4 regions of the Sedimentibacter sp. B4 genome follow, and region 4 is predicted to be linked to each of the others. Evidence: riboswitches for the same ligand, from Rfam matches in the RefSeq annotation. Region 4 holds a riboswitch; each other region holds the start of a gene.
The links. A riboswitch is a leader RNA that binds a small molecule or an ion and turns the genes downstream of it on or off. The one in region 4 is predicted to bind cyclic di-GMP.
Positions count from the first base shown of each region.

Region 1: linked by a shared signal. The riboswitch ahead of BN358_RS19810 (hypothetical protein) and the one ahead of BN358_RS22270 (stalk domain-containing protein) in region 4 are both predicted to bind cyclic di-GMP.
Region 2: linked by a shared signal. The riboswitch ahead of BN358_RS02395 (hypothetical protein) and the one ahead of BN358_RS22270 (stalk domain-containing protein) in region 4 are both predicted to bind cyclic di-GMP.
Region 3: linked by a shared signal. The riboswitch ahead of BN358_RS16665 (transglutaminase family protein) and the one ahead of BN358_RS22270 (stalk domain-containing protein) in region 4 are both predicted to bind cyclic di-GMP.

Region 1 covers NZ_CANG01000959.1:773-9,669, forward strand. The annotation lists partial or broken gene BN358_RS19800 (flavocytochrome c) at 1-929, opposite strand, end outside; gene BN358_RS19805 (hypothetical protein) at 1,156-1,479, shown strand; gene BN358_RS19810 (hypothetical protein) at 1,694-3,016, opposite strand; cyclic di-GMP riboswitch class I at 3,108-3,190, opposite strand; gene BN358_RS19815 (Ldh family oxidoreductase) at 3,326-4,432, opposite strand; gene BN358_RS19820 (SWIM zinc finger domain-containing protein) at 4,699-5,493, shown strand; gene BN358_RS19825 (DEAD/DEAH box helicase) at 5,504-7,993, shown strand; gene BN358_RS19830 (glucose 1-dehydrogenase) at 8,132-8,897, opposite strand, start outside.
Region 2 covers NZ_CANG01000011.1:10,264-19,160, forward strand. The annotation lists gene aspS (aspartate--tRNA ligase) at 58-1,803, shown strand; gene BN358_RS02375 (aspartyl/glutamyl-tRNA amidotransferase subunit C) at 1,812-2,102, shown strand; gene gatA (Asp-tRNA(Asn)/Glu-tRNA(Gln) amidotransferase subunit GatA) at 2,099-3,559, shown strand; gene gatB (Asp-tRNA(Asn)/Glu-tRNA(Gln) amidotransferase subunit GatB) at 3,556-4,974, shown strand; gene BN358_RS02390 (HD domain-containing phosphohydrolase) at 5,033-5,941, opposite strand; gene BN358_RS02395 (hypothetical protein) at 6,085-6,468, opposite strand; cyclic di-GMP riboswitch class I at 6,526-6,601, opposite strand; gene BN358_RS02400 (ANTAR domain-containing response regulator) at 6,788-7,357, opposite strand; gene BN358_RS02405 (glutamine synthetase family protein) at 7,393-8,712, opposite strand.
Region 3 covers NZ_CANG01000935.1:1-6,785, forward strand. The annotation lists partial or broken gene BN358_RS16650 (biotin/lipoyl-containing protein) at 1-360, shown strand; gene BN358_RS16655 (DNA-processing protein DprA) at 506-1,402, shown strand; tRNA gene BN358_RS16660 (tRNA-Leu) at 1,440-1,524, shown strand; cyclic di-GMP riboswitch class I at 1,747-1,833, shown strand; gene BN358_RS16665 (transglutaminase family protein) at 1,904-2,800, shown strand; gene BN358_RS16670 (type IV pilus twitching motility protein PilT) at 2,938-4,002, opposite strand; gene BN358_RS16675 (hypothetical protein) at 3,999-4,532, opposite strand; gene BN358_RS16680 (hypothetical protein) at 4,532-5,032, opposite strand; gene BN358_RS16685 (DUF4860 domain-containing protein) at 5,044-5,529, opposite strand; gene BN358_RS16690 (hypothetical protein) at 5,549-5,845, opposite strand; gene BN358_RS16695 (type II secretion system F family protein) at 5,863-6,785, opposite strand, start outside.
Region 4 covers NZ_CANG01000036.1:25,383-34,279, reverse strand. The annotation lists gene BN358_RS06695 (aldehyde ferredoxin oxidoreductase family protein) at 1-579, shown strand, start outside; gene BN358_RS06690 (MoaD/ThiS family protein) at 589-813, shown strand; gene BN358_RS06685 (HesA/MoeB/ThiF family protein) at 813-1,517, shown strand; gene BN358_RS06680 (DUF1540 domain-containing protein) at 1,630-1,818, shown strand; gene BN358_RS06675 (radical SAM protein) at 1,925-2,788, shown strand; gene tlp (small acid-soluble spore protein Tlp) at 2,967-3,197, shown strand; gene BN358_RS06665 (D-2-hydroxyacid dehydrogenase) at 3,243-4,202, opposite strand; cyclic di-GMP riboswitch class I at 4,362-4,445, shown strand; gene BN358_RS22270 (stalk domain-containing protein) at 4,545-5,435, shown strand; gene BN358_RS06655 (DMT family transporter) at 5,554-6,459, opposite strand; gene BN358_RS06650 (sigma-54-dependent Fis family transcriptional regulator) at 6,617-8,626, shown strand; gene nhaC (Na+/H+ antiporter NhaC) at 8,828-8,897, shown strand, end outside.

The DNA of each region.
Region 1 (8,897 bases), on a different contig from region 4:
ACTTTTATTCCTTTTACAACATTTCCTTCAGACAATATTTCAACAGCCTTTGTGTTTAATTTTACTTCAATGCCAAGAGTTTCTACCTGAGTTCCAAATACATCCATCAAGTGAGTTCCAACAGGCATTCCTCCAGGTCCTTTATGAATTCTGTCAACGCTTTGTCCGCCTGATCTTCCAACTTCTGACAGATCAGCTCCGAGGCTTTCAAGCCAGTAAAGTGTTTCAGCTGAATTTTCAGTCAAAACTTTTAAAAGTTCAGGATTATTCAGGTCTTTTCCACCCTTCATTGTATCAGCATAGTAAAGTGCAGGACTGTCCTGTATTCCTTTAGCTTCCTGATATTTTGTTCCAGCAGCATTCATACCGCCTGTTGCATAGTTAGTGTTTCCACCCATGAAGGCATTCTTTTCTACAACAATTACTTTTGCTCCAGCATTTGTAGCTTCAATTGCAGCAGAAAGACCAGCTCCGCCGGCACCTACAATTACAATGTCTGTAGTAATATCTTCAACTTTTTCTTCTTCAGTTTGAACTTCTTTAGCAGTCAATACTGCGCCAGATTTTTCAACTGCATCCTTAACGCTGTTAATAAAAGCAAAGCTTGTTAAAGTCGCTCCAGTAACAGCATCTACATCAACAGAGTTAGTGTCGATCATTTCCTTAGTAAGCTGAGCTATAACAGGTTCAGTGAATCCTGATTCAGAGCTTTCTGTAACTTTTATATCCTTTATTTCGGAATTTTCCAAAGTAACATCCACTTTAAAAACACCATATTTTCCTGTGCCTTCGCCTTGAGCAACTGTGCTTACAAGTTCCTGTTTTGGTTCTTCTTGAGCCGGTTGTTCAGCTTCATTTTTTTGACATCCTGCCAGAGAAAATACCAGCATTACTGCCAAAAGCAGTGATAATAATTTTTTCAATTTCATATGTACTCCTTGATATGATATTTTTTTAACGTCCTGATTATAACATAAGGACGACTGTTGTCAAGGGTACACTTGTTTTAGTTAATTTAAATATAATAAAATTAATTAAATTATGTTTGTCAAATTTTGCGAATTTAAAATTAATTGACAAAATATGACTCATTTTGATTATGTAAAAGTTTTATGGGTATATCTTATTTAAATAAATACGTGAGGAGTGATTTTTATGCCAGAAGTATCCCCTAACAATAAGTTTTGGTTTAGAGGCGGCAAATTAAACCAGAAACGTCATATTGAAATGACTGAAGAAGAAAAAGTTCATGTGGCAAGTTGCGACGGAATTAAATCAGGACACCCGTGCAAAAATCCTGTATTCAGATGCACTGAATGCGGCAACTACGGATGCGATCAGACTGTGGTGGATAAATGCACAAAACAGGGTTTTAAAAATGACAAATGCCTCAACTGCGGAGCTCAGGGCAACCGCGTGCCAATTATGGAAGATGAACTCTCTAAATACATTGCAGAATGGGAAAGCAAGGATTATTGATACATAAATTTCGATATCATTTATTTGCATCTGCGGGAGAGCACAAGACTCTCCCCTCGTATTGATATCCGGATTCAACGCCAAATGCCTAATTATAAAAAAACCGCCATATTTGGCGGCAATTTCATAACAGTTATCGGATATTTAACTCTATCCCGATTGTCAAACAATTTCAGTTATATGGGATTCCCCTTGTATTCAATCCGACTTACTATTAAATTATATTGATTTCAACCAAGTCGCTTATTTCTGAATGAAGCTGACTGCGGTTGTTCAGAAAGTTCCTGTACTGTGCTTCCAGCATGTTTTGTTCCTTTTCAAATTTGTCCTTGAAATCAGAAACCAATTTAGAATAGGCCGTAAGATTGTTTTCAGCCTTGTTTGCACGGATTTGCTCTAAAGAAAGCTGCTGTTGCAGTTCGTTGATGTTTTTCACGTGCTGTGCTGCTTCATTTTCAAGAACTTCTATCTTTTTATAGATACTTTCAAGTTCTTCTTTGAATCCGTTTATTTTACTGCTTGAAGCCTTTGCCTTTTCAAGCTGCAGCTCCTGTTCTGCCCTCTCGGATATCTTTCTTTGTTCTTCAAGCTCAGTCATACTTTCTTTTACAGTTGCTTCCAAACTTGTGATTTTCTGTTTGGACATTTCAAGATACATCATCTGTTTTTCGTTTTTGGATTTTTCTGCTTCAAGCTGATTTTTAAGCTCCTGGCATAATTTATCTATTTGTGCATTGGAATCTTCCATTGATTTTGTTTTATTTTCCAGTTCAGTCAGCTTTGCAGCCATTACATTGCTGTTTTCTTCAAGTTCTGCTGCATATTCTCTTGATTGTATAAGTTCAGGTTCTAAGTCATTAAGCTTACTTTCAAGTTCCTTCTGCCTTACTTCATATTCATTAACTTGATTTGTTTTAATGCTCATTTCCGACAGCATTTTTTCAAGACTTGCTTTTTCATCTGTCAAAATGCTTATGTCTTCCATAAGGATTTCAATTTTTTCGTTTTCTTTTTCAATAATGTTCATTCTTGATTTCAACTGACTGTTGTTTTCTTCAAGTCTAGCTTTGTATTCCTCTGATTCCGAAATTGTGATTCTTGCTTCTGAAAGCATGTTTTCCAGCTCTTCACGTCCTTCTTTTATTTTAAGAATTTCGTTTTGTAATGCTTCTTTTTCCAAACTGAAGTTATCATTCATTGTCTTGATCAAAGCATCTTTATTTTTATTTTCTGCTATGAAAATATTAATCCTTTGCTTTGAATCATCCATATTTTCCTGTAGGCTCATATTTTCTTCAATTTGAACTTCAAGTTGTTTTTTCAGATTATAATTCAAATCCATATATTTTTTGTTTTCCTGCTCAAGCTTGTGAAACTTGTCCTCAATGTATTCAATATATTGAGAAACATCATCTTCGTTTAAGCCCCCGATCAGTTTAGGTCTGAATTGATGTTTGATTGATTCATAGTTCAATCTCTGCTGCAGTTCCTTCAAGTCATCCATACCGTTTCCGGTTAAAGTGTCAACTGTTGACATAAATCATTCCTCCTTATCAAAAACGATTTCCTTTAAGAAAAACAAAAGCTGTATGCCCAAGCATACAGCTGAATATGTCTATCCATCTCTCTTCGGCAACCTGGCAATCATAGTACTCACTTTAGACCCATGGCTTTGCGTCCTTGCCTTTCGACAAGTTTGCTATTATCGTATGGAAATATAATACTTCATTACTGTCAAAAATGCAACAATTATTATTGATTTTTTGGGAAAATTTTTGATATTTTTTAAAATAGCTGTATGCTTTGCAAGAACTAAATCCTTCACAAGAAACACATACACTTTTTATCATTCAAAGGGAAATGTTATATTGATATTGAGTTCATCTCTTACTTTAACCAGGTCTTTCTGCACAGATATTCCCAGGGGCACTCCCTTGCCTTTTCTTTCAAGCCAGCTTAAATATTCCTTTTCACCTGCAGTGTATATTCTGTCTTGGTTTTTGGCTTTTTTTGAACCGCGAAGTTCTCTTAATATTTCACCTGCCGTATGTTTAAACTCCTCTGCTCCCAGGAATGCTTCCGTGTCTATGGCTATGAAAAAATGACCAAGATGATATGGAATTTTCCCACCGTCTTCATTTGTGCCATTCAACATCCTTAAAAAACTTCCTGCCTGCAGGGCAGCTGAAAGTATTTCTACAACCGTGGCATATCCGTATCCCTTGTGCCCTCCAGTGTCTTCTCCTATACCGCCAAGTGGAGCAAGTGCTGCTTTCCCGCTTGTGAGGTCCGATAAAATCTGCATGCTGTTTGTCATGGGAAGACCGTCCTGGTCTATTACGGCACCTTTTGGCGTTTCCATACCGTTCCTGGCATAATATTCTATTTTTCCTCTTTGTGTAATGCTTGTGGCACAGTCAAGAACAAAAGGGAAATCCTCATCGGTGGGCATGGCAAATGTTATGGGATTTGTTCCAAGCATGTTTTCAACTCCGAATGTGGGAGCAATAGATGGCCGCGCATTGGTTCCAGTTATTCCTATCATGTTTTGTTTTGCTGCCATCATGGCATAATACCCTGCTATGCCATAATGGGTTGAATTTCTTGCAGCAACCATTCCCATTCCGTACTTTTTTGCTTTTTCAATTGCCATGTTCATTGATTTATATCCAACTATCATTCCCATTCCATCATGACCGTCAACAACAGATGTAGTTGCAGTTTCCTTTATAACTTCAAATAAGGTTACAGGGCTTTGAATTCCTTCTTTTATTCTGTCTATATATATTGTCTTGAAGCGGTTGCAGCCATGACTTTCAATTCCTCTCCTGTCGCTTTCCATCAGCACATCGGCGCATATTTTTGCTTCATCTGCAGGCACACCTACAGCTTCAAAAGCTCTTTCCATAAAGTTTCCTATGAGTTCCCATGAAACATATGTTATGTTCCCCATACTGCCTCCTCTAATTATTATTTAAAATGTCTTATGTCATATTTACATCAAAAAACCGCGCAGAAAAATTCTGATATTTGCATAGTTTAATTCCGGGCATCCGGTTTAATTAAGATATACTTATATATACCCAAAAATATGACCCGCAAAAAAGTTTTTATGGTTAAGAAAGAACAAATATTTTTTCTGCGTTGTCTTATTTAATCTGTGTGATATAATAAATAAACGGACAAAATGCAGAATAATAATAAAAAACCGGAGATTAAATGGAAAAAATCAATTTCAACCTAGATGATATAAAAAACTGCTCTGCAAATGAATCATCATTCAAAAAAGGAGCAGCCTACTACAGGGAAAACCACGTTGGAAAATTCAGTTCCGAAAGAGTATACAACCAGGAAACAGTGGGATTTTACCTGAAGTATTCCACAAGGGTAAGAGGCACCGGAACTTCTTCCTATGAAACTTCTGTTTCAATTGATAACGAAGGAGACATTGCTGATTTTGCCTGTAATTGTGTTGCATTCAAGGAAAATCACGGTGCGTGCAAACACATTGCAGCAGCCATGATGAAAATTTACTACAGCTACGATTTGAAGACAGTTTCTTCAAGAAATGTTGTATTCAAGGAAAATCAAAATCAGTCACCGGTTCGAAACTACCCTCTTGAAGATTTGATAAAAGTTTACGAGAACAAAATAAAAGAAAGCGTGAAAATTGAACAAAAAGAAGGAACGGTAAGTCTTACGCCAATAATCAACATAACAGGCAAAGATGAAATAGGAATAGAATTCACAATTGGAGATAAGAGACAGTACGTTGTGAAAGATGCCTATGAACTGGCAAGCTGTATAAAACATTCAACACTTGTTTCTTACGGGAAAAACCTGGAGTTCAACCATGAACTGAGCGGTTTTGAAAAAGAGTCTATTCCCCTGGCACTGTTCCTGAGGGATGAAGCAGATACATACACACAGGTTGTAGCCAAGACTGTAAGTGCATACAGTGCCTATACTACAAGCGGTCGTGCCTTTAAAATATTTCCTTATTCATTTGACTAGTTTTTTTGACTTGTTCGAAAATAACACTGTTGAATGTCACGGCTACAAGTACGAGTTCAAGGAAATAACATTTGTAAACAAAGACCCCGAGGCTGTTTTTTACATATCCGAAGATCCCTTGACTGGTCAGTACAATCTTACAACAAACCTGTACATATCTTTTATAACAAATTCCAAGGACTTCACATATGTAATAGTTGAAGACAAAATCTACAGATGCTCAAGAGAGTTTGCGGCTGAAGTTCTCCCGGCAGTAAACAAAATAATGATGCAGCCTTTAAAAACAATAGTTCTTGACAAGGACCGCATGGGAAAATTTTGTTCGGCGGTGCTGCCTCAGATTTCAAAACATGCAAATGTGAAAACAGATATAGAATCAACAGAAAAGCTGAACATTATGCCCCTTACTGCAAGCATTTATCTGGACTGCAATAATCAGGGTTTCATATACGCAGGCGTTGTCTTCAATTACGGAGATGTTGATGTTAATCCATTCAGAAAATCTCCCAAGGACAACACCATTGTAAGAAATTTGCTTGAAGAAACAAAAATCCTTGTAGCCATAGAAAATGCAGGATTTGACAAAACAACAGCAAAATACACCATGACTGATGAAGATAAAATTTATGAATTCATAACTTTTGGAGTAAATAACCTGACTGCACTATGTGAAGTTAATATAAGCGATGACTTTAAAAAAATCAACATCAGGTATCCGAAAAGCATGTCCATGGGTGTAAAATTAGTGAGCAATCTCATAGAGCTTGACATAGAAAAGCTTGAATTTGATCCTTCAGAGCTAAAAGACATACTTTCTTCTTATAAGAAAAGGAAAAAATATTTTCGCTTCAAAGACGGATCATTCCTTAACCTAGAAAATGAGTATTTCAGCACCGTAGAAAAACTTGTTGAGGATTTAAATATCACAAACCATGAGCTTGAAACAGGGCACATTGAAATTCCAAAGTATCGTTCGCTGTACCTGGACAGTCTCCTAAAAAACAATTCTTGGGTCACCGCTGAAAAAACACAGAGCTTCAAGGAAATGATTCACAGCATCAATGAATCAGACGATGCTGACTTTGAACTTCCTGACAATCTGAAGCCCATAATGAGAAAATACCAGCTGACAGGCTTCAAGTGGTTAAAATCATTGTCCAGATATTCTCTTGGAGGAATTCTTGCTGATGATATGGGACTGGGAAAAACACTGCAGGTAATAAGTCTTCTTCTTTCAGAAAAAGATCATGCAAAAAAACCATCCATTGTAATATGCCCCACATCTCTGGTGTACAACTGGAAAAGCGAGACAGAAAAATTTTCTCCTGAAATAAGTACTCTTATAATTGCAGGAAATGCTGAACAAAGACTTGAACTCATTAAGAGCATCAGCAATTACGATTTAATATTTACATCTTATGATTTAATAAAAAGAGACATTGAATCATATTCAGATGTTGAATTTAATTACTGCATATTGGATGAAGCACAGTACATTAAAAATTCCACCACTCAAAATGCCAAAGCAGTGAAGCTTTTAAAAAGCGATGTTCGATTTGCTCTCACTGGAACACCTATTGAAAATTCACTGGCTGATTTATGGTCAATATTTGATTTCATAATGCCCGGATTCTTATTGAGCTACAAGAAATTTAAGGATAAATATGAGGTTCCCATTGTAAAGGACATGGATCAGGAAGTATTAAACAGGCTCCACAGGCAAATTCAGCCCTTCATTCTGCGAAGGCTCAAAAAAGATGTGTTAAAGGAGCTTCCGGACAAAATTGAAACATTGGTTTATGCCCACATGGAGTCAACTCAACGCAAACTTTATGAAGCTGAACTCATTAAGCTTAACTTGCAGTTTAAAAATGAAATTGAAGAAAATGGTTTTGAAAGAAGCCAGATTAAAATTCTTTCAATGCTAACAAGGCTGAGGCAGCTATGCTGCGACCCATCTCTTTATTATGAAAATTATAAAGGAGGCAGCACAAAGCTTGACCTATGCATGGAAATTATAAAAAACAGCATGGAAAACGGACACAAAATTTTAATTTTCTCGCAATTTACAACAATGCTTTCAATTATAGAGAAGCACCTGAGGGTAAATTTCATAGATTACTACATGCTTACGGGAGCCACAAAGAGCATGGATAGGCTTGAAATGGCAAACAAGTTCAACCATGATAAAACTCCTGTATTCCTCATAAGCTTAAAGGCAGGCGGTACAGGACTGAACCTAACAGGAGCCGATGTTGTTATTCACTTCGACCCATGGTGGAACATCAGCGCTCAAAATCAAGCTACTGACAGAACACACCGCATAGGCCAGAATAACAAGGTCCAGGTTTTTAAACTCATAGCCAAGGACACCATAGAAGAAAAAATAGAAAAACTTCAGCAAAATAAAAATGATCTGGCTGATTCCGTAATTAAAAAAGGTGAAATATTAATAAATTCACTTTCAAAAGAAGAAATCGACAGCTTGTTCCAGGTGTAAATACAAAAAGGACAATAAATTTGTCCTTTTTTACTGATAATTTTAAATTTCCAAACGTAGGTGCGGGTTACTGCCCGCCTGCGGGAGGACACGAGGTCCTCCCCTACACTATTGAGGAATATATTATCACTTTTTTTATTACATATATGATGTCCAGCCGCCGTCCACTGCTATGCACTGGCCATTTACAAATGAAGCATCATCACTTGCCAAAAATACTGCAACCTTGGCAATTTCCTCAGGTTCACCTGCCCGCGGATTTAAAGCAAGGCCTATTCCTGTACGTTTTGCTCCCTCCATATTGATTTTCTGCATGAATTCACTTGAAGCAATTTCTGTTTTCACTGCTCCCGGACAAATTGCATTGCATCTGATGTTTTTAAGTTCGTACATGTATGCTGTGTTTTTTGTAAGGCCTACAACAGCATGCTTACTTGCAGTGTATGTTGCTCCTGCAATACCGCCTTTTAATCCTCCGATTGATGCAATGTTTATTATAACACCGCCGCCAACTTCCTCAAAATATTTAACTGCTTTTCTCATTGCAAAAAACATTGATTTAACATTTAAATTATATACCTTGTCAAACATTTCCTCACTAGCATCTCCAACACCGCTCATGTCATCCATGATGCCTGCATTGTTTACAAGAATATCAAGTTTTCCGAATACCTTTATTGCTTCATCAATCATTCCTTCTACATTTTCAAGCTTAGCAAGATCCGCTGAAAAAGCAACTACCTTGCCTTCAAACTGTTTTGTTTCTTCCACAAGATCGTTGAGTTTTTCAATTCTTCTTGCAACTGCCAGCACATTTGCACCTTCCTGTGCGAAATAATATGCAATTTGTCTTCCCATTCCTGAGCTTGCTCCTGTTACAACTGCTGTTTTTCCTTTAAGTTTC
Region 2 (8,897 bases), on a different contig from region 4:
GAAGGAGTTTTATTTTTGCAATCCCGTAGGAGTAAATAAAATTCGAAAGGGATTATTATGAGAAAAAATGAATATCGCACCCACACATGCGGGGAATTAAGAGAAAGCCACATAGGCATGGAAGTTAAAGTATCAGGATGGTTTGAAAATGTCAGAGACCACGGCGGAGTTAAATTTGCAGATATTAGAGATCAGCATGGAACAGTGCAGGTTGTAGTGGAAGATGAAACACTTCTTGATGGAATTTCAAAAGAAAGTACCGTATGCGTTTCAGGATGTGTAATAAAAAGAGATGCAGATACCATCAATGAAAAAATTGCAACAGGAACTGTTGAAATAGTTGCAGAAACATTTCAAGTACTTGGAAGGAACAAGTGCTCTCTTCCTTTTGAAATAGCTTCTTCAAAGGAAACAAAGGAAGACCTTAGGCTTAAATACAGATTCCTTGACTTAAGAAACAAGGATATTCAAAAAAACATCATCATGCGTTCAAAAATAATTTCATTTTTAAGAAGCCGCATGACTGACATGGGATTTTTGGAGATTCAGACACCCATACTCACTTCATCTTCTCCGGAAGGTGCAAGAGATTACATTATACCAAGCAGAAAACATCCTGGAAAATTTTATGCCCTTCCCCAGGCACCTCAGATGTTCAAACAACTGTTGATGGTGTCCGGATTTGACAAATATTTTCAGATAGCACCATGCTTCAGAGATGAAGATGCTAGAGCTGACCGTTCGCCGGGAGAATTTTATCAGCTTGACTTTGAAATGAGCTTTGCAACACAAGATGATGTTTTAAATGTTGCAGAAGAAGTTCTTTACAGAACTTTTGTGAAGTTTTCAGATAAAAAGGTTTCTAAACCTCCATTTGCCAGAATTCCTTACAAAGAGTCCATGATTAAATACGGAACTGACAAACCTGATTTAAGAAACCCCCTTGAAATTATAGATATAAGTCAAATGTTTCTTGATACTGATTTTGCACCGTTTAGAAAAAAGACAGTAAGAGCCATAAATGTTCCGGACTGTGCAACGCAATCAAAAAGCTTTTTTGAGAACATGCTTGATTATGCCATGAAGATTGGAATGAAAGGGCTGGGATACATCAAAGTCGACGATGATATGAAGTACCACGGTCCAATAGACAAGTTCCTTTCTGAAGAAGACAAAAAAGAGCTGGCTGAAGTTGCAGGATTAAAACCGGGATGCGTACTGTTCTTCATTGCAGATGAAAAAGAATATGCTCCCAAGCTTGCAGGTCAAATAAGGACTGAACTGGGAAGAAGGCTTCATTTAATTGATGAGGATAAATTTGAAATGTGTTTTATAGTGGACTTCCCAATGTATGAAATCGAAGAGAACACAGGAAATGTGGCTTTTACACACAACCCGTTTTCAATGCCTCAGGGAGGGATGGAATCTCTGTTGACAAAAGACCCTCTTGACATTGTTGCTTATCAGTATGATATTGTATGTAATGGTATTGAACTATCCTCGGGAGCCGTGAGAAATCATGATGCAGACATCATGGTGAAGGCATTTGAAATTGCAGGATACACTGAAGAGGACCTTGAGAACAAGTTTTCAGCCCTTTACAATGCATTTAAATATGGAGCTCCTCCTCATGCAGGAATGGCTCCTGGTATTGACCGAATAGTAATGCTCTTGACAGGTGAAGAAAACATCAGAGAAGTAATAGCTTTTCCAATGAACAGCAGCGCTCAGGACCTTCTTACAAATTCACCATCAGAAGTTACGGAGCAGCAATTAAGAGAAGTTCATATTAAAATCAGGTAGGAGGAAGTATGGTTACCAGGGATGATATAATTAAAATTGCAAAACTTGCTAAATTGTCGGTGGAAGATGATGAAATAGAAGCATTGACTCACGACATGGCAGAAATAATCGGATTTGCAGATACAATAAGTTCAGCCGTTCAAGACGGTTTTGAGGATTTTGATGATATAAACAACATAACAAATGCATTTCATGAAGATGTAGTACAGGAATCATTTGACAGAGAACTGATTCTTAAAAACAGGGACGGCGGAGAACAAGGCTGCTTTCTGGTGAAAAAAAGATCTGGGAGGATATGATGAGCAAAATAACTTATATAGGAAAACTCCTTAGAGATAAAGAAATATCATGCGCAGAGCTTACGGAAAAATATATAAAGTCAATTGAAGCAGAAAACAAAAAACTAAATGCGTATGTAAACATTACGTCTGAAACAGCCATGAAGACAGCAAAAGATGTTGATGAGAAAATTTCAAGGGGAGAAATTCTTCTTCCTCTTGAAGGAATACCAATGACTCTGAAAGACAACATATCCACTAAAAATATTGAAACAACATGCTGTTCAAACATACTAAAGGGATATGTGCCCATATACGATGCAACAGTGTGGGATATTTTGAAAAATCAAAATGCTGTCCTTCTTGGAAAAGCAAACATGGATGAGTTTGCCATGGGTTCATCCTGCGAAACTTCCTGCTTTGGAGGAGCTCTTAATCCTTACAGCAAAAATCATGTGGCAGGAGGAAGTTCGGGAGGAGCAGCAGCAGCTGTTGGTGGAAACATTGCAGTGTACGGTCTTGGTTCAGATACAGGTGGTTCAGTAAGGCAGCCGGCAAGTTTCTGCGGCCTTGTTGGACTTAAGCCTACATATGGAACTGTTTCAAGATACGGTCTCATTGCCTATGCTTCAAGCCTCGATCAGATAGGACCCATAACTTCTACAGTTGAAGATGCTGCCATTGTTTATGATGCCATATCCCTTTACGATAAAAATGATGCAACTTCACAGGGTAGCAAAATAAAAACAACACATACATTAAAAAACAGCATCAAGGGAATGAAAATAGGAATAGCAAAAGAATATTTCGAAGGAATAAGAGATGACGTGAGAAAGTCAGTAGAAAGTGCAGTGAAAGTATATGAATCTCTTGGGGCAGAAGTAGTTTCAATAAGTATTCCTCAGTTAAAACATGCTCTTCCTGTTTACTATATACTTGCCTGTGCTGAAGCTTCCTCAAACCTTGGAAGGTATGACGGCATACGCTATGGTTACAGGACTCCAAGCTATAACGACATAAATGACATGATATGCAAGACAAGAAGCGAAGGGTTCGGCAAAGAAGTCAAAAGAAGAATCATGCTTGGAACATACGTCTTAAGCGCCGGATACTACGATGCTTACTACAAGAAGGCTCAACAGCTTCGAGGGGCACTGGTGAATGCATTCAAGGATGCATTCAAAAAATGCGACGTCATTATTTCGCCAACGGTTCCCATGACTGCTTTTGAACTTAACTTTACTCAAAAGGACCCTATTGAAACATACATGACAGACATACTGACTGTTCCTGTAAATATTGCAGGGCTTCCTGCAGTATCTGTACCATGCGGTTTTGATGACAAAGGGCTTCCAATAGGGATGCAGATAATTGGAAACAGCTTCGATGATGCAAAGATACTAAATGCTGCATATCAATATGAGCAGGCAGTTAAAAACCACATATTCAAAGAATTAGAAACAGGGGTGAGACTATGAGCTGGGAAATGGTAGCAGGACTTGAAACTCATGTGGAGCTTTCAACAAAGACAAAAATATTCTGCCAGTGCACAACAGAATTTGGCGGAGATCCTAACACACACTGCTGTCCTGTGTGCATAGGTCTTCCGGGGACACTTCCTAAATTAAACAAGGCAGTTGTTGAATATGCAGTGAAGGCAGGCCTTGCCACAAACTGCAAAATCAGAAACATTTCAAAAATGGACCGAAAAAACTACGTGTATCCTGACCTTCCAAAGGCGTACCAGATTTCACAGTACGACAAACCACTGTGTGAAAATGGATTTATCACATTGTCTTCAGGCAAGAACATAAACATTACAAGAATTCATATTGAAGAAGATGCAGGAAAGTTAATACATGAAAGAGGAGACACATACATCGACTACAACAGGGGAGGAGTTCCTCTTATTGAAATAGTTTCGGAGCCCGACATAAGAAGCATAGATGAAGCAGTTGAATACATTGAAAAACTAAGACTCATTATGAAATATATAGGAGTTTCTGACGTTAAGATGCAGGAAGGTTCCTTAAGATGCGATGTGAACATTTCTATCAGGAAAAATGGAGAAGAAAAGTTTGGAACAAGAGCAGAAATCAAGAACATGAACTCCTTAAACTTCATTGCTAAGGCAATGGAATACGAATTTAACAGACAGGTAGACATCCTTGAAAACGGCGGATGTGTGGAGCAGGAAACCAGAAGATACAATGCAGAACAAAATATCACAGAAAGCATGCGCGGTAAGGAAGATGCCGATGACTACAGGTATTTCAGGGATCCTGATCTTGTTACAATTTCAATTTCAGATGATGAAATAAAAAACATTAAAAATTCTCTGCCGGAACTTCCAGGAGAAAAATTAAAGCGTTTTACAGAAGAATTTGCTCTTCCCATGGATGATGCAGAACTTTTGATAAAATACAAAAAAATAGCAGAGTATTTTGAAAACTCATGCAAAAATGTAACAAACAAGAAACTTGTTTCAAATTACATTCTGGGTCAGATATTCAGACGTCTGTCCACAGATATGGAAAAGGAAGAGTTTTCAATCAAAGTTTCTTCTGAACAATTAAACGAGCTTGTGCTGTTGACTGAAAACAAGAAGCTGAGTTCAAACATGGCAAGAAATGCGCTTGAGCAAATGCTTGATACGGGAAAAGGTGTCATGAGCTTTGTTTCTGAAAGCGATATGGAAGGAATTGACGAAAGCGATTTAAGGGCTATATGTGAAAAGGCAGTAAGGAACAATCAAAAGGCTGCAGAAGAATACAAAAGCGGCAAGGAAAAGGCCATAGGTTCTATAATAGGATTTATTATGAAGGAAACAAAGGGCAAGGCAGATGCAGCTAAAGCCACGGAAATAGTGAAAGAATTAATAATTAAGAGTTAAGAATTAAGAGTTAAAGGAAAGGAATTTGGGCTTGCCCAAATTCCTATTTAACATATAATCAATTGTTTAGAACTTTTTCTTCAATTAAAATCTTTTCTAAAGCAAGCACTATTTCTTTATCATAAAATGTTCCAATGCAAATCTTTAATTCACTCATGGCCTCTTCCGGAGACATGGCATTTCTATATGCTCTGTCTGATGTCATGGCATCATAGGAATCGGCTACGGCTATTATTTTTGCTTCTATTCGGATTTCATCACCCTTAAGCCCCTTAGGATAACCTGATCCATCTAATCTTTCATGGTGTGCTTCAACAATTTTGGATATGTCCTCAATAAATTTTCCATGCAATAATTCAGAGCTGTATGTGCTGTGTTTTTTAATATAATTAAATTCCTCATCGCTTAGTTTTGAGGCTTTATTTAATATTTCATCGGGAATGAAGTATTTACCCACATCATGAAAAAGTGAGGCCAGAGCAATGGTATAATTGATTTCACCTGAAAGCCCCAATTTGCTGGCAATTTTTACTGAATAATCCTGTACCCTGTTGCTGTGATTATAAGTATATACATCCTTTTGTTCAGATTTATCCAGCAAGTTTCTTAATTCATCCGTATACGTATATAATAAATTGTAAACAGGCTGTGACGTTATATACAATATTTTTGTATCCGTAAGTGTTCTGAAAGGCACGGTTTCTTTTATATCATGCACGTAAAAGTAATCGCCTTTTTGCATTTTGACTGTCTTATTGCCGTCTTCAATTAATATTGATCCTTCCAATATGTAATAAAACTCCATGAGATTAGCAGTATTTCCCGGAGTGATGCTGTTTGGCCTCTCAGCCGTGAATTCATATAACATGATCTCCATGTCATCATTTCTTGCGAGAAGGCTAAGTATTGAAGTCCCTCTAACCTGATCAATATATTTCTTGTCTTTATAAATAAATAATCCGTCCATTAATTCACTCCTTAAGAAATAATTATAGCATATTATTTGTTAATAGAAATCTCAAATTATAATAAAATATTAAATTAAAAAAACATCTCTGAGAGTATGTCAATAAAATAAAAGGAGAGATTGCTCCCTCCTTAACTTTTAAATTAATGTGCGTAGCACGGGTCTACCAGGATTATTCTGTCATATATCACTACTTCAACATATGTCTTGGTGACTTCTATTCCTTCTGCGGCAGCATCTGTAATTAACTTATCAACTTTTGACTCTGTCTTTTCAAGGAGTTTTTCAATGATTTTATCAACAATTAAATCCAAATCTTCGCTCTTGTTTTCTTTGAGAACTTCAATTTCCGCCTGTTTTACGGCGACTTTCACAGCCTTAAAGACATAATCGTTGGTTTTATCAACCCTTTTCATTATTATGTCACTTGCAGTCACTTCGTCTGCAAATACTGAAGGTCCAAATAACGTTAACAAGCTGATCATAATCATTGTTACTGATACTACCCTTTTTAATCTTTTGTACATTTCCCTTTACCTCCATTATTCTTCAACCTACTCCTTGAAGGAAATAAAAAAACCCCTTTCGGTAGCTGGCTGCCATTTTAAAGGCCCTGTAGCTTTGCGTCGCTAACTTTCGTCAGCTTTGCCATTATCGGTTGAAGTTAAATTTATTTACTATAATAATATCATATTATTAATAAATTATCAAACATTATTTGGAATATATGTATTTTTATTGCTATTCCATATAAATATTTATTTTAATATAAAATAAGACAATGTGAGCTTAGCACATTGTCTTTCTTTTGATTCTTAATTCTTAACTCTTAATTCTTAATTGTATTTACGTTTCGTATGTCTTCAGTATATTCTGTGCTATTTGATCTCTTGTTGTCCTCATGTCCATTGCCTGCTTTTCTATGTAGCGGTGGGCTTGGTTTTCAGTCATGTTGAGATATTGTATGAGCACGCATTTTGCTCTTGTTACAAGCCTTATTTCTTCAATTTTTTGCTGAAGATGTATATTTTCGTTTTTTAGACCCAGTATTCTTTTTTTTGAAGCCAGAGCAAGCTTGAGAGATTGAAAGAAAACCTGTTTAATTATTGGTTTTGAAACCACCAATACGCCGCTGTCTTCAACCTTAGCTGATATGTCATCGGCAATTTCGCTTTTTACAACTATTATGACTCCCGAAGCGCTGATTTCAGTTACAGTAACTGCAAGATTATCTCCAAATTCATCTTTTAAAGGAGCGTTGATTACTACAAGGTCATATTCAAAATTATTTAGCATTCTTCTTGCTTCACCGCTGCTTGATGCCGTTGCGGTTGAGCAAACAGTATTAGTGTTCAAAAGTTGCGACAAAAGCTCTATTCCTTTGTCGGAGCTTGACACAACAAGCACACTGTTCATGAAATCACCACCCCCTGTCATTGATAGGAAAAATATTATATTGTGTAAAAGTATGTGTTGTGCTCAAATTCTTCCTTGTTTCCAGACTTTTCACACAAAATGCATTCATCAGTCTTGAAGGACAAGTATTTTTTCAATGTTTTTGAAGGTAGACAATTAGCCACAAATTCACTTTTTTCTGCAATTCTCACAGCTTCTTCAAGTGTGTCTGGGATTGTGTCGTAATTTTTCAAAACATCTTCACATGCCTGGTATAAATTTATATTTGAAGGCTTCTTCAGTTCAATATTGTTTTCTATTCCTTCAAGCCCGGCATAAATGAGCAGTGCAAATGCATAGTATGGATTGCAGCTTGGATCTGAAGAACGAAGTTCCATTCTAGAGTATATTCCTTCCGCTGCAGGTATTCGCACAAGCTGAGAACGGTTCTGGTAAGACCATGTTACATATTTTGGAGCCGAATGGCTTCCAAAACGGTTGTAGGAATTTGTAATAGGATTTAAAAAAACAGTTATTTCTTTAATTCTGTTTAAAATTCCTGCAATAAAACTTTCAGCTTCTTTGGAACTGCTTCTTTTTATGTTGTCGAAAATATTCTCATTGTTTTTCAAAATAGATATATTGATATGAAGTCCGCTTCCGCTGCAATCTTTCAAAGGTTTAGGCATAAAAGAAGCATAAAGACCGTTTAAATGAGCAATGGTTTTTACGACGGATTTAAATGTGACCAGGTTGTCTGCAGCTGACATGGCATCGCTGTATTTAAAGTCAATTTCATTTTGTCCGGGACCCTGTTCGTGGTGGGAGCATTCAGGAAGAATTCCCATTTGCTCTAACGTGAGACTTATGTCTCTTCTTACGTTTTCTCCCTTGTCCAGAGGGGCTACGTCAAAGTATCCTGCATTGTCCTGAGGAATTTTAGTTGGATTTCCTTTTTCATCTTCTTCAAAAAGATAAAATTCACATTCTGAACCTATTTCAATTTTGTATCCCATTTCGTGGGCTTTGTTTACTGCTTTTAAAAGTATGGCTCTGCCGTCACCTTCAAAAGGTGTCTTGTCGGGATATTTTATGTCACAATAGAATCTTACAACTCTTCCCTGCTGAGGCCTCCATGGCAGAATTGCCAGTGTGGATGGGTCCGGATACAAAAAAAGGTCAGACTCCTCTATGTTTAAAAATCCCCGTATTGAAGATGCGTCAAAAGAAATGCCGTTTTTAAATGCTCTTGGAAGTTCCTCGGACAAAATGGAAATATTTTTTATGGTTCCAAATATGTCACAAAAAGACAGACGTACAAATTTTACGTCATTGTCGCTTATAAACTGCAAAACTTCATCAATGGTATATTTCATGTTACACCTCCGAAATTATAACTATAAAAAAAGCGCACTGCAGCGCAATTGTCTACCAGTACAATAATGCTGCAATGAACGCCTTTGTTCTTGTTGAAAAAATTTTATTATATGAGATACCGTTTGTCAAGTTCTTTTTAAAATTTATGCATTTAAACTACAATTTATGAGTGAAAAATAAAAAT
Region 3 (6,785 bases), on a different contig from region 4:
GCAGGACATGGTGGTTTCACATATGCTCCCGTACAACAATCACAAGCAGTACAGGCAACAGCCGCACCAGCAGCATCTGTACCGGCTCCAAAATCGCCGGAACCAAAGCCGGCACCAGCTCCCAAGACACCTGAATCACCTGTTTCAGGAGAGCTTTTGACAGCTCCTATGCCTGGTACAATTCTTGATATAAAGGTTACAGAAGGTCAGGCTGTAAAGGCAGGAGAACTTATTCTGATACTTGAAGCAATGAAAATGGAAAATGAAATTGTGTCTCCAAAGGATGGAGTTGTTAATAAAATCCATACTTCCAAGTCTTCAACAGTGAGCACGGGAGAGCCTTTAGTAACAATTGGATAAATAATTAAATTTTCTTAACTCTTCTTCCATAAAGAAGAGTTTTTTTTTGTTGAATATTGTGTTAAAATGTAGAAACGTATATAATGGTAACTTACTGGGAGAAGAAACAAACTTCCGATTTAAACTAATCACAAGGGGATCAAAGATGATAAGCAACGAAGATATAGTAAGGCTGCAGCTCGTTAATGGTTTAGGCAGAAAGACTATAAGCAAAATCCTGAAATTCATGGAAGCAAAGAAAGTTAATTTGACAAACTTTTCTGAAGTTGAAAAATTCATAAAAGACATGGGAATAAAAAAAATCAATATTGATTTGGAAAAAGTGGAAAGTGATGCTTCTGCTATATTTGAATGCTGCAAAAAAGCAAATATAAAAATCATTAGCATTTATGACAAGGAATATCCCAGAAAACTTCAACTGATTGAAGATAAACCATTAATTCTTTATGTGGACGGAAATGTTGAATTGCTCAATCATGACTACAATATAGCAATAGTAGGAACAAGGACTCCTTCTCAGGAAGGGTATGAAATAAGCTCCATATTTGCTGAAAAACTTGCAGAAGAAAAATGCTGCGTTGTAAGCGGATTTGCTTCAGGATGTGATGAAGCGGCACACAACGGCTGCCTTGCAGCAAAGGGCAGGACTATAGCCGTTATTCCTGCAGGTCATTTATATATTTTGAAAAACAACAAATCCATGTACAACATGATATTGATGAATGGCGGAACCATTGTGTCAGAACTTCCTCCAAATGCAAAAGCAGAAAAAAATGCATTCATAGACAGAAACAGAGTCATTGCTGCATTGTCTGAAGGAATCATAGTAATAGAGGGAGGACTTAAGGGAGGAACATCCCATACAGTGAAGTTCGCAAATGCATTCAACAAGCCTGTAGCATATACCACAAGCGTGTGCTCATGCATAGGACAAACCTCAATTTTTAACAATAACATCGAAGTAATAGACAGTTTTGAAAAACTTGTAAAATTCAAAAATAAATCTTGTAAAATAATGCTTGACAAAGCATGCTCACAGTAGTATAATCAATTTTGTTGTTGAGCAAACAACTGGTTGCGCGGATGTGGCGGAACTGGCAGACGCACTAGACTTAGGATCTAGCGCCTCACGGCGTGGGGGTTCGAACCCTCTCATCCGCACCAATTATGCGGTTCACCGCAATAAAGAAACCTCGTTTGAAACGAGTTTTTTTTATTGCCTGAAATAATGATTTATTAAGGAGAAACTATTAAAACTAAGAATTTTTCATTCTCAAAAATACAGAAATTAAGAAATACATATATTGATTGAAAATTGTAAGAACTGATATGTCAAAATTGGAAATATTTTGTTGACAATTATTATCCCAAGTGATATGATGAGCTTAATTAAATAGGCAAAATTTTCTAAAGAAAATGGCGCAAAGCTATAGGGTCTAACCCATGAAAATGGTATGACAGCCAGTTGCTGTACTCAGGTACATTTACTTAGTCTATTGCTTCGCATCATTGCGAATTTTTTTTATTTGCGGGGGACAAGCATATGAAAAAGTTAAAAAATATGAAATGCACAAAAAGAACCTTATTTATCCTGTTAATAATGCTGTTGTTGACTTCTTCAGCTTTTTGCTTCGGTGCAGACGGCATTTATAAAAGCACAAAATCAGAAATAGATGCTTCAGCTGCTCAAGAAGGTTATATTAAAGTTAAATATTTAAATCCTACGAATAAAAAGCTGAAGGTAATAATAGAAAAGGGCAAAGGAAAGTACACATACGACTTAAACGGAGAAGGAAACTACGACACCTATCCTCTTCAAATGGGAGATGGTACATACAGTGTGAAGGTTTTTGAAAATATAAGCGGAACGAAGTATGCTGCAAAACAGACCGTTTCAATTGAAGTAAAACTCAAGGACAAGAATTTGCCATTTCTTATGCCAAACCAGCTTGTGAACTTCACAAGAGAATCAGCAGCTGCAAAGAAGGCTGCTGAGCTTACAAAGGACTCAACAACAGATTTTGAAAAGCTGGATGCAATTTATGATTATGTTATTTCAAACATAGCATATGACAATGAAAAGGCTAAGACAGTTAAAAGCGGATATCTTCCAAATGTAGATGATATACTAACAAGCAACAAGGGAATATGCTTTGATTATGCTTCACTTATGGCGTCGATGCTTCGCTCTGAAGGAATACCGGCAAAACTGGTTACAGGATATTCTTCAAACTTAAGCGCATTCCATGCATGGAATGAAGTTTACACTGAAGAAACCGGATGGATAGTATTGAATGAAATGTATTTTGACGGTGAACAATGGAAGCTCATGGACAGCACAATAGCTTCATCAGCAAAACAATCCAACAGCCCGAGAGTGATGGAATATACAAATAAACTCATAGACAGCAAGTATTATACAAAACAATTTGAATATTAAAAAACCCCATTTAGGGTCAGAATAATGACAAACTTTTTTTCTCCAAATTGTAAGGGCGGATATTGTGTCCGCCCTTATTATTAAAAAAGAAATTTTAAATTAATAAAACCCCGAAAGGGGTTTTATTTTACCTTTAATTATTGCTTGTTGAGAAGCTTCAGCATAAGGTCAGGGTCTATGGAATGAAGCACAGCATTTTCCTTTGAGATTATTCCATTTTTGTATAACTCATAAATGCTTGTGTCCATGGATTTCATTCCCTTTCCTTCCGAGGAATAAATGACGCTGTTAAGCTGGTGGACCTTTGATTCTCTTATGAGGTTTGATACTGCATTTGTTGCAAGCATAACTTCAAAGGCAGCAGCTCTTCCACGTACAGGAGACGGAATCAAGTGCTGTGATATAACTGCCTGAAGCTGCATTGAAAGCTGAATTCTCACTTGCTGCTGCTGATTTGAAGGAAATACATCTATTATTCTGTCAATGGTGTTTGCAGCTCCCGTAGTGTGAAGTGTGGATAGAACCAGGTGCCCTGTTTCGGCAGCTGTCAGGGCTATTTCTATGGTTTCTAAATCTCTCATTTCTCCAATGAGCATTACATCCGGAGCCTGCCTCAACGAAGAGCGAAGTGAAGAAATATAGCTTTTGGAATCTGTTGATATTTCTCTCTGGCTCACAATTGATCTTTTGTGTTTGTGAATATATTCTATAGGATCTTCAAATGTCATGATGTGGCAGTTGCGTTCAGTGTTTATTTTGTCTATGAGGCAAGCAAGAGTTGTAGATTTTCCGCTTCCAGCAGGGCCTGTTATTAAAATAAGACCTTTTGTCTTGGAGTGAAGATTCATAACAACATCAGGAATTCCAAGCTTGACAGGATCCGGCAGCTCAAACAGCACAACCCTTATGACTGCAGCAAATGAATTTCTTTGCTTGTACGCACTAACTCTGAAGCGTCCAAGCTTCGGAAGAGAAAAAGAAAAGTCTACATCTCCTTCTGTTGACAGCTCATCAAGACTTTCCTGATTAGCAACCTTAAATATGTCATATATTATTCCATAAGTGTCATCGGCCGAAAGCTGAATGTCGTCATAAGACACAATGTCACCCATTATTTTAAAAGACAATGGCCTTCCGGCAATGATGAAAATATCGGATGCTTTTTTTTCTATAGCTAATTGAAATATATCAATGGTTTTCATTTAATTTCGATTCCTTCCCATAAATCATAATTTTCTTCTTCATAAACAGGCAGCTCTATGTTTGCAAGATTCCATGATGTGATTTTGTAATAAGGATCATTGTTTTTTTTGTCATAAAAAACTTCTAGACCAACGCTTATCTTTTGGTTCATTTCTCCTGAAGATTCATAATAAACAGTGAATTTTCCTTCTTCATAAACATAATCAACATCTTCAAATTCAGAAAGTTTTTTTGAAAGTGCGTCAAAGTATAGTTTGTCTTTGTCTGCTGCAGAATCTGCACTTATGTTTTCTTTTGCTTCCATCATTGCACTGTAAATATCTGAAAGAATTCTTTCTGCTTTGCTGCTTGTTTTATAATAATCTGATGATATTTTCTCGGTTTTAACTGCAAGTTTTAAATCAGAATGAGCAGTTGTAAATGAAAGGGTGGCAAAAATTGTGAGGCTTAAAACTACAAATATGGTGATGATTAAAGTTCCGCCCATTCCGACGGAAACATTGGATAATCTTTTGCTGTGGGTTTCCATCACTGCCTCCCTGATTCATGGGTTTGAAAAAACTTGCCGGTTTCAATAGAATAAACGGGACTTGTCAATTTGCCCTTGTCTACAAAGGGGTAGGGCTTTGATTTCTCTGCGGTTATTTTTATATCCATAAATTCACCATATTCCTTTTCATCAAGTGAGATAACAGTATTCAATATGTATTCCTGTTCTTCTTCGCTACAAGGATTCCAAGCCTTGTCGTAATAATTGGTGTAAATATCTGAACTTCCATCTTTAGCTTTTTTTTCATAGTTTTTTGCCAGGAATAAGACTGCCTGGTCTAAAGTATCGGCAGATCTAATCATTTCAGCATCCGACTGAACAAGCCATGAAGCAGCAACCTTGTCGTTAGTTTTTTCCTGCGTGTATTTTGCATAGGCAAAACAGTTAAGCATTATGACTCCAGCTATGGCAAAAATCAAGACTGACAAAATGATTTCCACAAGAGAAACTTCGAGATTGATGGACAATTTATTTTTCAATTGATCACCACCTAATTGTTTGAGTATAAGTTCAAAACCAGTTCTGAACTGTCAGCGCTGCTGCTTACAGCGAACTTATACAGATTATCCTTTATTTTAGTAATTTCAAGACTGTCACAATCAACAATCTTCATGCCTTCTTCGGGCAGAAATGTAGCGTTTTCGTCTGCGAACATCTCATAAATTGCATTGTCATAAAAATAAATCCATGTTTCATAATTTTCATCATCATAAGTTTCGTTTATTACAACAGCGTTATTGTTTTCATAATTTCTTATTTCAACAGTTCCTTGTTTGTCTGACTGACGAATTTTATTAGCTATGTAAGAAAGTGAAACCCGTATTTCATAATTGCTGTCTCTGTCCTCGTTGATGTTTGCATATATGTTTTTGCCTAAAACAATAATCATCACTGATAATATTACAATGATGAGAAAAAGTAGCATAATAAATACAAATTGAAAAGAAAACTGTTTTGAAAAGTTTTTTGAGTTCATAACAATCCTTTCACGATGATTATTTGTTGAAAACTTCAATTTCAGGCATGATGTTTGAAGCAAATACATTGTAACTTATTACGTATTTGTCGTGGTTCACAACCAACCCGTAATTTTCCTCCAGATATTCAATGTCGGGAGGATAGAAGCCTTCAATGGCGTAGCATTGTACTGCGCTTCTTGCAATGGCATCGGTGAGTATTTCATACATTTCATTATCACTGCCTTTTTGAGCGTTGTCTACAGACATGTATAAGAAAGCTGCAAAAATGAATACAATGGCAACAGATAATATTTTAAGCTTTAATTTTCTCACAGTATCATTCCTTTCTGCTATCCTATTGATGACATTATGTTCATCAAAGGGAGCATTACAGATATGAGGATAAAACCTATAACAACGCACAAAATTCCAACAAGCACCGGTTCAATCAGTGCAACTGAATTGCTTATTGCCTGATCTGCCTCGTTTTCATAAATATTTGTCAGCTTTTTCATCACAATGTCCATTTCGCCGGTGCGCTGACCCATGTTGAGCATCTGTATGTGCATGCTTGAAAACATAGAAAGCCCTGACAATGAATCAAGAAAATTTTCTCCCGAATTCATGGAAGTTTTGCATTCTTCAATTTTGTTTTTAAGTTCAGGCTCTTCGGTTACATCAAGGAGAATATCCATTGATGAATCTATATTCATACCGCTTGATAGAAGAAGAGACATGCTGGAAGCAAATCTGTACGCAGTGACTTTCTTCATTATTGACTTTGTAGGACCAAAAGAACTTAAAAATTTATTGAAGGACTTTTTGCCCCCTTTTGTCTTTGTAAGAACAAATATTGCTGCAATGAGCATAAGCACTGCAATTGTCGCAGCCATTGTGAATTTGCCTGCCATTATACCTGTAGAAAATGATATTAAAGCTGATGACTCTCCTGGCAGCTCTCCTCCAAGCTCCTTAATCATTCCTTCAAAAATAGGGAAGATCTTAGTTACAAGCAATATTATCACAAAAGACATCATAACAAAAAGCATGGACGGATAAAATACAGAGTTCCTGATTTTGGCCTTTATGAAATCTTCTCTGTCATAATATTCAGACAATGAAGTCATTACATCTTCTAGCCTGCCAGTTACACTTCCTATTTGACTCATGCTTATTATATATGTAGGAAAGTATTCTGAGTTTTCCATTGCTTTGTATAATGGTACCTTGTTTGAAAGTTCATCCAGAACAACACCAAGCGCATTTTTAACGT
Region 4 (8,897 bases):
AAATCAGGAACTCCGCTTGGAAGAATTCTTGGAAACGGCCCTGATTTTACAGGAAAGGCATATGGCGTGCTGAGGGTACCAACAGTAAAGGGCCAGACAATGCCTGCCTATGACCCTAGAGCTGTGAAAGGAATAGGAGTTACCTATGCTACGACACCAATGGGTGCAGACCATACAGCGGGATATTCGGTTGCAGCAAATATACTGAAGGTTGGAGGTTCTGTGGATCCTTTGAAAAAAGAAGGCCAGTCAGAACTTTCAAGAGACCTTCAAATTGCAACTGCATCAATTGATTCAACTGGTCTATGCTTATTTGTTTCATTTGCTGTACTTGATTTTGACGAAGTATTCATTTCCGTTCTCGACATGATAAATGCACAGTATGGAGTGGAGTGGACCAAGGATGACTGGAACAACATGGGCGAGTATGTTTTGACAATTGAAAAGGAATTTAACAGAAAAGCTGGATTCACAAAAAATGATGACAGACTGCCTGAATTCACAAGTGAAGCTATTCCTCCACACGATGCAGTGTGGGATATTTCAGATGAAGAACTTGACAAAGTTCTTCAGTTTTAGGAGGCCAGAATGGAAGTAAATGTTAAGTTGTTTGCCACTCTAAGAGATGGTCGTTTCAAGGAGGAAAAGGCAAATATAAATGAAAACACACAAGTTTCAGATGTCATATCGAAATACAACATTCCAAAAGAAGAAGTTAAAATATGCCTTGTAAACGGACGTGATGCTGATTTGAACCAGACTTTGAAAAATGGCGACACATTGTCTTTGTTTCCGCCGGTAGGAGGAGGTTGATGAAAGGAATACTAGCTCCAAGATATGAAAGAAATTACAAGACCATATCGGTTGAAGATCAAAACAAATTGGCTGATTCAACAATTGCCATAGTAGGCTGCGGCGGCCTTGGAGGAACCATGGCTGAAGAATTTGCCCGCCTTGGGGTCGGACATCTCATACTGGTTGACGGAGATACAATTGATGAAACAAACTTGAATCGTCAGCTGTTTTCAACTGAATATAACATTGGAGCAAAAAAAGTTGAAGCAGCAAGACAAAGGCTTCAAGCTGTGAATTCTTCCGTTGAACTTACGCTGATTGATGACTGGTTCAATCAGGATAATGCAGCAGATATTTTCAGCGGAGCAAATCTGGTATGCGACGCTCTTGATTCAATACAAAGGCGCATATATCTTGAAGAGTCCTGTCACAGGCTCAAAAAGCCTCTTGTTTATGCAGGAATAGCAGGGTGGTTTGGAATGCTTGGAGTGAGTCTTCCTGGTGATTACAGCGTTTTAAAAGTTTTTAAGGATGGCAGGGAAAATGACAGAGGCATGGAAAAAACGTGGGGCAATCCTGCATTTACTCCATGGGTTATGTCAAGTCTTGCAGCAGCAGAATCGGTCAAGATAATTGTTGGAAGAGAGCCTGCTTTAAGAAATTCGTGGCTGCAGGCAGATTTGCTGTACATGGAATTTGAAACATTTAAAATTTCAAAATAATGCAAATGTTGTAAAAACATTTTATATTAAAAAAGTTAAACAAGGGCATAATATTTTAGAAAGTTTAAAAAACTTATAAAACTTTTCAAATAATATTATCAAGGAGATAAATATGGAAGGCAAAGTTCAAAAAATGGATCAGCACAATCCTGGTATTAAATGTGTTGTAAACACATGTTATTATTACTCACAGGGAGATCACTGCAACGCTCAGAAAATTGAAGTTCAAAGCCGCAATGCTCATAGTACAAAAGAAACAGACTGTGCAACATTTGTTCCTAATAACCAAAGCATGTCATAAGTTATTTCTTAAAAAATTGTTCCTTAAGTTTAGGAACAATTTTTTAATTGTAAAACAGCTCGGTCCAGGTATATAATTATGTAAAATTATTTTTAAAGGAGAAATTATGTATTCAATGCCGTTATACAGGCCTCCAAGCGAAGCAAGGAGCCTTATCATACAAGTAACAGAAGGCTGCTCCCACAACAAGTGCAGATTTTGTTACATGTACAAATGCAAGCAATTCAGGCTGAAGTCAAAAGAAGAAATAAAGGAACATGTACAAGAGCTTAAGGCATATTATGGTGACGCTGAAAGGATTTTCCTGGCAGATGGTAATGTTCTGTGCCTTAAAACTGAAAAGATTCTTGAAATGTTAGATTACATAAAGAAGGAATTTCCAAACGTTAAAAGAATTAGCTCTTATTCTGGACCATTAGATTTATTGAGAAAAACTGAAGAAGAACTAATAGCCATCCATGAAGCCGGTCTTGAACTCTTGTACATGGGCGTTGAAAGCGGATCAGACAATGTATTGTCTCTTATGGAAAAAGGAGTAAATCAAACGGAGATGACTTTAGCCGGACAAAAGGCAATAAAAGCAGGATTTAAGCTATCATGCATGATTATTTCAGGTCTTGGAGGAAAAGAGCTGATGCATGAACATGCCGTTGAATCGGCAAAAGTTATATCTGCAATAAATCCGCATTATTTTTCACTTCTCCGCCTTGTTGTGGAAGAAGAATCCGAATTGGCCGATGACATAAGACAGGGAAATTTTCATCTGTTGACACCTCTTGAAGTGCTTGATGAAAACATAATAATGCTTGAAAACATGGAGCTTGAGGACTGCATATTCAGAGCAAACCACGTTTCAAACCATGTTAACCAGGCAGGAATACTCAACAAGGACAAGGAAGAGCTGGTTAAAAGACTAAAAAGACTCCGTGAAAGCGGTAATTTCATACCGCTTGAATATGATACACTGTAACATTTAATGAGTCTGATTTCCAGCTTAGGTTGATGATAACATCAGGGTTAATCAATAATTTGAGCTGGAATTTCCGGCTTTTATTGTGCTTAAATAGGAATTCTGTAAAATTTCGCCGGAATAATTACAATGAACTAAGAAATAATAATTCAGGGACTATTATGAAAAGGAGAAAAATATGAATAACCCAAAACCAGATGACAGAAGAGACAATGTTGACAGAATTCAAAACATGATAGACAACACAATAGTCAACTACAGAGAAACAAAAGATCTTATGAAAAAAGTTGACAACGAAAAAGAAAGACAGGATTTGGCTGATAAAAATATGAGAAGAGAACAATCTCTCAAAAATATGAAAGAAGAAATAAGGGATGAAGCAATAGACAAGAAAAACGGATATAAATAATCTCTTTCGGGCGGACACGAGGTCCGCCCCTATCATCCCCTACAATCATTTGTTTACAACATTGACGGGATTTCCTTCAATGAACTTTTGAATATTTTCTATAGTATAATCCATAAGTCTTTTTCTTGCTTCAATTGGAGCCCATGCAATATGTGGTGTTATAATTATGTTTTTAGCAGATAGAAGCGGATTGTCAGTTCTTATGGGTTCTGTTGAAACAACATCACATGCTGCGTAGGCAACCTTTCCGCTGTTAAGTGCATCTCTTAAATCTTCTTCCACAATAAGCGGTCCTCTTGAATCGTTTATTATAATGACACCATCCTTCATTTTGGCAATATTATTTTTGTTTATTATTCCACTTGTTGAAGGCGTCAAAGGGCAGTGTAGTACAACGACGTCTGAATTTTCCATGAGCTCATCAATATCAACATACCTGCATGTATCGCTTTCAAGAGCTGGGTTAGGATGACTAGCATTTGCAAGAACTTTCATTCCCATAGCCTGGGCGATTTGTCCGGTTTTCTGCCCAATTTTTCCATAGCCTATTATTCCCATTGTCTTTCCCTCAAGCTCGATGAGAGGATAGTTCCAGTATGTCCAGTCCTTGCATTCTGCCCAGTCTCCGTTTTTTACGGACCTTGAATGTTCCCCTATGTGGTGGCAGATTTCTAAAAGAAGTGCAATGGTAAACTGTCCAACAGAAGCAGTACCGTATGTGGGAATGTTTGAAACCACAATGTTTCTTTCCTTTGCGTAAGCTGTTTCAACTATGTTGTAACCAGTTGCAAGAACACTTATGAATTTAAGATTTTTGCATTGTTCCATATCTTTTTTTGAAATAGGTGATTTGTTTGTAAGAACTATGTCTGCATCTTTGATTCTTTCAACAGTGAGCTCAGCAGGAGTTCTGTCATAAATTTCAACATCGCCAAGATTTTTTAGTTTATCCCATGACAAGTCTCCGGGGTTTAAAGTATATCCATCTAAAATTACTATTTTCATATTATCTCCAGGTAATCTGCTGTGCAGTAGTATTGATATTTCATTAAGGAAATTTTATCAGATATTTATTCCATGTGCAATTGATTTTACAGGAAAGAATTATTTTGATTGACAAAATTTATATATAGGAATATAATTTTACCATGGAATAAATTAGCGAACTGATAAAGGCAAACCCGGTGAAAGCCGGGGACGCAAAGCCACGGGCCTTAAGGTACATACCAAGGCAGCCGGGTTACCAAAATTGTTAATACATATAAAAGTATTGGCTCTGTTTGGCGACCCATTCAGAGCTTTTTTTGTCCAAAAATTACCCTGTGGGAAAAAGGAGATCTAGATTAAATGAAAAGCATTAACAAAATTGCATTGATTTTGGCACTTCTAATGACATTAGTTTTTCCAACTGTAGCTTTTGGGGAAGATCTTGATGGTGAAACAAACAACACAACAGATGAAACTCAGGTAAGTTCTGAGGTTGATCAAGACGCAGATGTTGAAACTGATGAAGACATCGAAGATGAAGAAGAAGTAGTTGAAGAAGGAAACGGTAAGGGCAAGGGAAACAGCAAAGTATGGAAAGAGGCAAAAGCGGCTGTTGAAGCTGAAAAGGACGAAATTGAGGCACTAAAAGACGGAATCGAAGATGAACTCGAAGCACTTGATACAAGCCTTGAAGCAGCCGAAGCACTTGGGGACGAAGCAGCAATTGCAGAAATTAAGTTGCAGCTTGAAGCAAAAAAATTAGAAATGAACGAATATAAAGTTCAAATGAAGGTAAAAATACAAGAAATGCAGGAAATAGTGAGAAACAAATATACTCAAGAAGAGCTTGAGGCCTTAAAAGAAGTTTCTTTAAGATTTGACAGCATTGAGAATGTTGATGTCATTTCTGTAGAAAATGTTTTGTTCAAAAAAGGTAATGCTAAATTTGACACACCTCCTGTAATTAAAGAAGGAAGAACATTGATTCCTGTGAGAGCTGTATCAGAAGCCTTGGGAGCAAAAGTAGAGTATGATGACGTAGAAAAAATTGTCACCATAACAAAAGACGGAAAAGTAATTGTATTTTCTCTGGCTGAAGGAACAGTTACAGTAAATGAAGAAACAGTTGAAATAGACGTTCCGGCTGAAATAATGAACAACAGAACAATGGTTCCTCTAAGATTCATTGCTGAACAATTAGAACTTTCAGTTGTATGGGACCAGGAAACTCAAACAATCAATATTGATTAATACTCCTCCTCTTAAGGGCTGCTGCATAATGCAACAGTCCTTTGCTTTGTAAATTTTACTGACAGAATAAAAAAGGCACTACTAAATAAGCTGTGCCTTTTGGATTCATTAGTTCAGTTTAACTGGCTTCTCCGGGATTTTCTTTGCCAAAATTTTCAGACTGTGCAATAAGCATTCCTAAAAGCATCAAGGCACATCCTAAGTAACCTCTTGGAGACATCCTTTCAGCAAGAAGTACTATTCCTCCTATGGCTGCAAACACTGACTCCATGCTAAGAGCAATAGCTGCATGTGACGGTTTTGCATATTTTTGTCCCACTGCCTGCAAAGTGTACGCTACTCCTGCTGACATAATGCCGCCGTAAAGAATTGGCACAAGAGCACTTGAAATTCCTGCAGCATTGACATCTTCTGTTATAAATGCAGTAATCATGCTTAATACTGCACATGTGGCGAATTGAATGCTTGAAAGTTTTATGGCATCGACATTTTTAACAAATCTGTCAATCAGAAGTATGTGGCATGCCCAGAATACGGCTCCTATAATTTCTAAAAAATCTCCAAACTCAATTGTAAAGCTTTCATTGATGCTTAAAAAATAAAGTCCTATAGCTGCAGTTAAAGCACCAATCCATGTCTTCATGTGAGTTTTTTGCTTGAACAATATTCCTATTATTGGTACAAGGACTATGTAAAGGCTTGTTATGAATCCGGCCTTGCCGGCTGTGGTGTAAATGAGTCCTATTTGCTGCAAGGAAGCTGCAATGAACAATACACTTCCTGCTATTAACCCTGATTTCACCGTTGTTTTTAAGTCTGCTTCTTCCTTTTGTTGTTCTTTGTTTTTCCTGTTGAAAAAATATATTACAGGCAGCAAAGATATGCTTCCTAAGGCAAATCTCACACCATTGAATGTAAAGGCGCCGACGTGCTGCATTCCCACTCTTTGTGCAACAAATGCAAATCCCCATATTGCTGCTGTCAAGAGCAGTATAAATACTGATTTCACTTCTTTTGTCTTCATAAATATTCTCCCTGCTATATAATATAAAACAATTCTATATAAACATATTAACATGAAGAGGATTAAAATACCAGCCTATTTTAATATGAACGTGCTGCGGCAATTTCGGTTGTTCTTTAAATATGGTCGTGATATAATTACAAAAAAATGCAAAGGTGTGATAAAAATTAAGAAGATATTGGTTGTAAGCGAAGGAAGAAATACCGGTCTTAGAATACTTAATCAGCTTAACCAGCTTTTGGGAAAATATGTAAGGGTAGAAAACATGTTGATTTCTGAGATGAAATCCAAGAAGGCAGATGCTGATTTAATTTTATTTACAAGTGCACATTTTTTAATAAGAGCTTCAAGATATATAGACAGCAGTGTGCCCACCTTAGTTGCCAAAAGGGTTATTGATCACAAAAATATCAAAGAAATCATAAGCATTGAATATGATGAGGATGTTTTGTTCATAAACGACAGCTATGAATCAACAAAAGAAGCAATTGAACAGCTTTATGAACTTGGATTAGACCATGTAAGATACAATGCTTACTATCCAGGGTGTTCATCTTTTCCTCAACTGCAAACAGCAATAACTCCGGGAGAAGGTCAGCTAGCTCCTTACAAGCCTGATAAGCTTATTGACATAGGGTCAAGAATTCTAGATGTAGAGACTATTCATGAAATAACCAGAATTCTTGATGTGGACAAATTCTTAAAAGACAGCCTGGTTACAGACTACATAAGAGATATAGTTGAAATTTCAAGAGAGATTGATGAGAGCAGAAAAACAAGCAATGAATCTATGCAAATGCTCCAAATGATTGTAAACACACTTGACTATGGTGTGGCATTTGTTAACAGTAATGGCATAATCATGAGTATTAACTCTAAATTTGAGTATATACTCGGTCTTAAGAAAAAGTGCATATTGGAGAAAAACTTTCAGGACATTATAAGAACCCCAATAAATGAACTGAAGGATAACAGCACATTCCAGACTAAGATTGAAAACAAGGAAGTGTCCATTAATGTTCGTCAGGTGAATTTTTCTAAAAGATATGGCTTTGTAATTTCTGTCAAGATAAATAAAAGCTCAAATGAAACAGATATAAAAACAAGTTTTACTGCAAGTTCTTATGTCAAAAGAAATCTTCACAATTTTGATGATTATCTTACAATTAATAATAATGTAGTTAATATGATAAACAGAGCTAAAAAATTTTCCAAAAGCGACGGCACGGTTCTCATTACAGGGGAAAATGGAACTGGAAAGGAAATACTGGCGCAGGCCATACATATGAATTCTTACAGAAGCAGCAAATCTTTTGTTCCTATTAATATTGCAACTTTAACTTCAAACCTGGTTGAGGCTGAATTGTTCGGATATGAGGAAGGTACGTTCACTGGAGCTGTCAAAGGCGGTAAAATGGGAATTTTTGAAATTGCTGACGGAGGCACAATATTCATAGATGAAATTGGGGATGTTCCGGTCGATGTACAAGCAAAGCTTTTAAGAGTTCTTGAGGAAAAAAGAATTCGAAAAATTGGTTCTGCAGATGAACTGTCAGTTGATGTAAGAATAATTTCTGCAACAAACAAGAATCTTCTTGCTCTTATAAAAGAAAATAAATTCAGACTTGATTTGTTTTACAGGCTAAACATACTGCCTTTGGAAACAATACCTCTTCGCAAGCGAAAGGAAGATGTGGAGTTTCTTCTGAAATATTTTATTAATATTAACCTTGATGACAAGAAAATAAAGTCCCTCAATGAATTTTTTGCACAGGAAACAATTGAATTTTTAAATAAGTACCAATGGCCGGGCAACGTGAGGGAACTCATTAATCTTATAGAGTATCTTATGTTGATTTATGAGGGAGAAAAGATATCATTGAACCATCTTCACAGCTACATGCATGATGTGTCCGGAGAAAGACGTATTTTTTTGGATGAATTTGAAGATTGGGTGTTGAGGAAATTTTCAGAGAATAAAAATATGCCGGTTGGAAGGGCTAGAATTGCTGAAATTGCTATTGAGGAAGACATGGATATAAAAGAAGGAAAAATCAGAAGAATTATTTCTGATTTAAAAAATATGGGGCTTATTAATGATGATGGCAGCAAAGGGTCTAAAATAACAGAGCTTGGTGAAAAAACTCTAGCAGAAATTTACAAATAACTCGGTTAAAATTAACCGGCTTATGGTTTATAAAAACCTGAATGAAACATTGATGTGCTGCAGTGTGTAAATCAAGTTTTTTGTTAACACCTAAGAAGTCTTGATTATTAAACAAAAATAAAACACCTGATTTAATTTTGTAATTTGGCACAATAATTGCTTGTTACTAATGGAAATATAAAATTAAACAAGGAGTGTAAAATGGAAAATATTAAAAACAAAGTTAAGAAAAAACCTACATTCGCACAAGCTGTGACACCCATAGTGTTCA